Regions from separate parts of the Desulfovibrio sp. TomC genome, predicted to be linked through region 2. Evidence: predicted binding sites of a transcription regulator. Region 2 holds the regulator's gene; the other holds the start of a gene.
The links. The regulator sigma-54, encoded in region 2, starts transcription at its own class of promoters, with help from an activator protein. The targets are predictions, from matches to a motif close to CTGGCACGGNNNNTGCTT.
Positions count from the first base shown of each region.

Region 1: nifH (nitrogenase iron protein) is a predicted target of sigma-54. The motif match lies at 1,241-1,258, and genes of this name have one in related genera.

Region 1 covers NZ_JSEH01000007.1:164,560-167,832, reverse strand. Annotated here, with positions in the region: gene NY78_RS08770 (P-II family nitrogen regulator) at 8-325, opposite strand; gene nifH (nitrogenase iron protein) at 351-1,178, opposite strand; gene NY78_RS08760 (sigma-54-dependent Fis family transcriptional regulator) at 1,930-3,273, shown strand, end outside.
Region 2 covers NZ_JSEH01000001.1:293,755-297,027, forward strand. Annotated here, with positions in the region: gene NY78_RS01405 (PTS sugar transporter subunit IIA) at 1-371, opposite strand, end outside; gene hpf (ribosome hibernation-promoting factor, HPF/YfiA family) at 372-920, opposite strand; gene rpoN (RNA polymerase factor sigma-54) at 973-2,409, opposite strand; gene NY78_RS01420 (KdsC family phosphatase) at 2,539-3,075, opposite strand.

The sequences.
Region 1 (3,273 bases), on a different contig from region 2:
GCTCCCGCTACAGTCCGCTGACGCCGGTTCGGACGGTAAAGACCGAGTCCACGGGCATGACAAACACTTTGCCGTCGCCGAAATTGCCGGTGTAGGCCTTGTATTTGATGATCTTGAGTACTTCCGCGACGTTTTTGTCCTCGACCACCATCATGATCATGGTCTTGGGCAGCTCGTCGTAGTGGACATCGCCCATGGTGATGCCTTTTTGCTTGCCCCGGCCGTAGGCGTTTATTTTGGTCATGGTGAAAAAGCCCGCCTTGGCCAGCCCTTCGGTCACGGTCTCGGCCGCTTCCGGCCGCACAATCGCCTTGATCATTTTCATGCGCCTGCTCCTTTGGGGGCAATGGTTAGTCGGCGATGCCGTACTTGACGACCATGGCTTCCAGTTCGTCCATGGTCATGGGCTTGGGGATGACGAAGTTCTTGTTTTCGATGATCTTGCGGCCAAGCTCGCTGTATTCCAGGGCCTGGTTTTCCGTGGCGTCGTATTCGGTCACGGTCTTCTTGTTGAATTCAGCCTTCTGCACGATGTTGTCGCGGGGCACGAAGTGGATCATCTGGGTGCCGATGGCGGCGGTGAATTCTTCCAGGAATTCCCGCTCTCCGTCGACCTTGCGACTGTTGCAGATGACCCCGCCCAGGCGCACGCCGGACTGCTTGGCGTACTTGACCAGGCCCTTGCAGATGTTGTTGGCGGCGTAGATGGCCATCATTTCGCCCGAGGCCACGATGTAGACTTCCTGGGCCTTGCCGTCGCGGATCGGCATGGCAAAGCCGCCGCAGACAACGTCGCCAAGGACGTCGAAGAAGACGAAGTCGAGGTCCTCGGTGTAGGCCCCGTTGGCCTCCATGAGATCGATGGCGGTGATGACGCCGCGTCCGGCGCAGCCGACGCCGGGTTCGGGACCGCCGGACTCCACGCAATGGATGCCCATAAACCCCTGCTTGATGACCTTGTCATTGGTGACCTTTTCCGCGCCCTGGTCGCGCAAGACGTCCATGAGCGTTTCCTGGGGCTTGCCGCCCAGGATCAGTCGGGTGGAGTCAGCCTTGGGATCGCAACCGTGGATAAAGATCTTTTTGTCGTGGAAGTGGGCCATGGCGGCAGCGGTATTCTGGGTGGTGGTGGACTTGCCGATGCCGCCCTTTCCATAAATTGCGATCTTTCGGGTCATGGGAGGACTCCTTTTGCTGTAGTGCGCGAAGAAAAGGTTCGTCGCGCTGTTGTATGGCCGTATAGCCATAACTGTGCCAGCCGGAATCTCGGGATATGACTCGGAGGGAAAATCCAGGGTTTCAGCCTAAAATCTGTCATTAATATGCTGATATTATATGTTTTTATTGTCAAGGTCATGAGTGTCGGCAGCAGGCCAGATGTACGAAAGAGAACTATTCGTTGTGGTGTTGTACAGAATTGTATCTTCATATTGATGTCTGCTCCAAGCGATAAATCTTTTGTGACGTACCCAAATGTACCTTGTCAGGCCGGTTGTACAGTGGTGTACACAATCACGTCCCCAAGGCGGGACAGTGACCGGCGCGACCGATCGGGAGCGCCTGGGGATGTCGCCGGCGATCGACTGAGAGCGCCATCGCCCCGGACTGCGCAACGGTGCTGTCGCCCGAGCCTACAAAATGGGTGGAAAACGTACCCATCGGTACGAAAGGACTGGGTTCCCCAGGCCGAGGGGGAGGCCATCGGCAGGGTCAAGTGTCGGAGGGAAAGAAAATAGCCTTGGAATAGCTTGTCTTTTTGATATGTCTAAAATAGCATACGTTTTACGCCGCTGCCGTGGCCCAAATGGCGGGAATGGCATGTGGCTTGCTGACCCGGCTTCGGACCTGGGACAGGGACCCGGGCCCGTCGGGCGCACGTCGCCAAGACCTGTCACACCACCCTGAAAAGCAGCGCGCAAGCGAGGCCGCATGGACGAGAAGTATGGGGAAAGCGCCTCGGTCAAGGAATGTCACGCCGGGGCTTGCAAACACAGCGATCCCCGGGTGAAGGAATGTCACGCCGGGGTGTGCCGGGGCAAAATCGTGCCGCTGCTCTACGAGATGGGGAAGGCGCTTTCCGAGCACAACGATCTGGCCCTGGCCCTGGATACTCTGCTTGACTACATGCGCCGGGACATGGGCGTCACCCGGGCCATGGTCAACCTGCACCACCGCCAATCCGGCCACATCTTCATCCACAAGAGCCTGGGCCTGACCGAGGAAGAGCAGGCCCGGGGCGTCTATTTCCCGGGGGAGGGGATCACCGGCCAGGTGGTGGAAGAGGCCCGGCCCATCGTGGTGCGGCGCATCGGCCAGGAGCCGGCTATCTTGAACCGCACCGGCAGTCTGTCGCGGCCCGAAGACAGCGACAACGCCTTTGTCTGCGTGCCGATCCTGCGCGGCAAAAAGGTGCTCGGCAGCATCAGCGCCGTGCGGCTCTACGACAGCGACGAGCTGCTCGACAAACACGTCAACGCCCTGGTGGTCGTCTCCTACATGCTGGCCCAGGCCGTGGAACTCTATCTGGTGGAAACCGTCGACAAGGTGCAGTGGGAAGAGCGCCACCGGGAACTGCTCGGCGCGCTCCAGGCGCGTTTCAAACCCTCGGCCTTTATCGGCTCCTCCAAGGCCATGATGGAGGTGTTCGCCGTGCTGCACAAGGTGGCCAAGACCCGGACCACGGTGCTGCTCCTGGGGGAGAGCGGCGTGGGCAAGGAAATGATCGCCAACGCCATCCATGCCGACGGTCAGCGTCCGGACGGCCCCATGGTCAAGTTCAACTGCGCCGCGTTGCCGGAAAGCATCCTGGAGAGCGAGCTGTTCGGCCATGAGAAGGGCTCGTTTACCGGGGCCACCCAGCTGCGCAAGGGCCGTTTTGAAGAAGCCGACGGCGGCACCATTTTTCTCGACGAAGTGGGCGAACTGTCGCTTGGGGTCCAGGCCAAGCTCCTGCGCGTGCTCCAGGAACGGGCCTTTGAGCGGGTGGGCGGCAACAAGACCGTGACCGTGGACATCCGCATCATCGCCGCCACCAACAAGAATCTGGCCGAGATGGCCGAACGGGGCGAATTTCGCCAGGACCTCTATTTCCGGCTCAATGTCTTCCCGCTCCAGGTGCCGCCGCTGCGCGACCGGGGCAGCGACATCGTCACCCTGGCCGAGCACTTTGCCGCCCGCTATGCCGAGGAAACGGGCAAGGTGATCAAGCGGATCACCACCCCGGCCATCAATATGCTCATGCACTACCACTGGCCGGGCAATGTCCGGGAACTG
Region 2 (3,273 bases):
AGCAGCCGGGAGATGTGGGCCAGGATGCGCAAATGCAGACCCGCAACATGTTCAGGCGCCAGCACCAGGAAAAAGATGCGGCAGGGCTTGAAGTCCAGCGCATCGAAGCTGACGCCGGCAAGGCTTCTTCCAACGACGATGACGATGCGTTCGAGGCTCTCCATCTTGCCGTGGGGGATGGCCACCCCGTCGCCGATGCCCGTGGTGCCCAGATTTTCGCGGTCAAGCAGCACCTGATGGGCGCGTTTGGCGTCAAACTCGGGCCAGTGCGCCTTGATCGGGGCCACCAATTCCGCCAGCACCTCGGACTTGGACTCCGACGCAAGCTCCCCGATCACGAAATCGGGCTGGAGATAGTCCTCTAACCGCATTTAGACGCCCGTTCCAGGATCGATGAGGCCGAAGTCGCCGTTGCGCAGTCGGTAGATGACATTGGGCCGTTCGCTTTCGGAATTGATAAACACCAGGAACTCGTACTTGAGCGCCTCAAGCTGCATGGCGGCCTCTTCAACGGCCATGGGCTTGGGCTCGTACTTGTCCGTCTCGATGATGGTGGGGATGCGGCCGCCCTCGCTGTCCTCACTGATGCTGATGACGTCCATGCGGACCTGCTCGATGGTCTGGCGACGGCGGTCCTTCTGCTTTTCCCGGAATTTCTTGGCCTGGGCCTCAATTTTGTCGAGAATCAGGTCAATGGTGGAGTACATGTCCTCGGACACTTCGTGGGCCGAGATGTGCATGTTGTCGGCCTGGAAGATCACGTCGGCCATCTGGCGGGTCTTTTCCACAGCCAGATTGACCTGCAACTCCGAAGAGTCCACGGCCGTGGTGTATTTGGCAAGTTTTTCAAAACGCTTGCGGGCATAGTCCCGCAAGTGATCGGATGGTTCAAAATTTTTGAAATTAAAGGTGATGTTCATGTTATCCTCCGGGATGGCGTGGTGTGGGGCCGGGAAAACCCGGTCCGAAGCATCAGAAAACCGCCTTGCGTTTCGACGATGACTCGATGCCCATGGCCGTTCGGTATTTGGCCACGGTTCGCCGGGCGATGTTGATTTGCAGCTCGTCTTTGAGCATATCGGCGATAGCCTCGTCGCTGATGGGCTTTTTGGCGTTCTCGCCGGAAATAATGCGCTTGATCATGGCCTTGACCGACTCCGAACCAACCGTGGTGCCGTCGTCGAGCTCCAGCGAACTGTTAAAGAAGAACTTGAGCTCAAAAATGCCATGGGGCGTGGCCACGTACTTGTTGGAGGTGATGCGGCTGACCGTGGACTCGTGCATGCTGATGTCGTCGGCCACGTCCTTGAGAATGAGCGGCCGAAGCTTGGTCACGCCGTCCTCGAAAAAGCCGCGCTGAAATTTGACCAGGCTCTCAAGCACCTTATACAGTGTTCGCTGGCGCTGATACAGGCTTTTCATGAGCCACATAGCCGAGCGCATCTTGTCTTGCAGGTAGTCCTTATCCTTGTCTTTATTCGGGTTCGTGCCGTCGAGATAGGTCGTGTTGAGCCCCAGGCGGGGCATCCCTTCCTCGTTGAGCACGATAACGAAATCATCCCCGTATTTATACACGAAGGCGTCAGGACTGACGTAGATCGGGTCCCCGGAACCGTAGCTGGCCCCGGGCATGGGATCAAGGGTCTGGATCATCTCCAGGTATTCCTTGAGTTTTTCCATGGTCAGATGAAATTTTTTGCAAAGCGGCTTGTAGCGCTTCTTTTCCAGGTCCTCAAGATGCTCGCGCACCAGTTCAATGAGGATGGTATCTTCGTAGCCGCAGACCTCGATCTGGATCAGCAGACACTCGCTGGGCGTGCGGGCGGCCACGCCCACGGGATCAAGGCGCTGGAGGCGATGGAGCACCGCTTCCACCATGGCCGGTTCGGCCCCGGCCATCCCGGCCAGCTCTTCCACCGTGGCCTGCAGATAGCCCGAGGAGTCCAGGCTGCCGATGATGGCTTCCCCGACTTCCACTTCCTTGGGGGTAAAATTGGACAGATGCATCTGCCAGCCCAGATGCCCGTCCAGGGACGGCTTGGAGGCCAGCCGGGCGTCATAGGCCATGCCCTCTTCGGGAATTTCGGAATCGCGGGACTGAGACTGGCGGCCGGTGCTGGCAAAATCACCAAGGTAGTCATCCCACTCGGCGTTTTTGAGCAGCTCCTTCTCCATGGCTGCGTCCGTGGAATTGCCGGTCGGCCCGAGGTTGTCTTCGGCCATGACCCGTTCAGTTGGCCGGTCGTCCTCGACGGTCTCCTCCAGCATTGGATTTTCCAACAGCTCCTGCTGCACGCTCTCAAGCAGCTCCAACCGGGAAAGTTGAAGGAGTTTGATGGCTTGTTGCAGCTGGGGGGTCATCACCAGCTGTTGGGAAAGCTTGAGCTGCTGCCGCAGTTCCAGGGCCATGCTTACCGCCGTGCGCGTGAGTCGTTTGCGTCCAAGGGTTCTACTCGGTTTGGACGGCGGCCCACAGCCAGCCCGCCCAACAAAAACCATGCCACAATTGCGACCTCGTGGCAATCGGCACAAGCGGCCCTAGTCGAGGAACCACTCATAGGCAGCCCCGAGTTGCCCCTTGGCTGCCAGGATAAACCGCACAGCCTCGCGGACCGCCCCGTGCCCCCCACCCCGGCGCGAGACCCACAGGGCCAGCTCCAGGATCTCCGGTTGGGCATCGGCCACGGTCATGGGCAACCCGACCAGCCCCATGGGGCCGGCGTCCACCCAATCATCGCCCAGATAGGCGGTCTGTTCTGGCGAAACACCCTGGCGTTCCAGAATACCCCGCAGCACGCCCATCTTGCGGTGATGGCCCGGGTGGTACTCGGCAATGCCCAGATCGGCCATGCGCGCGGCCACGGCCGGACTGTCCAGGCCGCTTATGACCGCAACAGCCAGTCCGACAGCCTGGGCCGCCATGAGGCCCAGGCTGTCATGGACATGAAACCGTTTGGTCACCTCGCCACGAGCATCGACATAGATGCCGCCGTCGGTCATGACGCCGTCGACATCAAGAACCAGCAACGCCACTTCCCTGGCCCGGCTGGCGGCCAGATTCGCATCCTCAGGCATACAAAACCTCCAACGGCCGGAGCACACTTCCTCCCCGACCCAAACGCCGCTCCTGACAGACAAGACCCCAATGCCCAGACGCAGCCGGCATGTCCCGCCCAACGGGGCGATCATAGCCAAAAAACACCGAAATGACCAGCAGATAGAGGTGTTTTTCCTGCTCTCATGGCAACGGGACAAGGAGCACGCCTTGGGCCT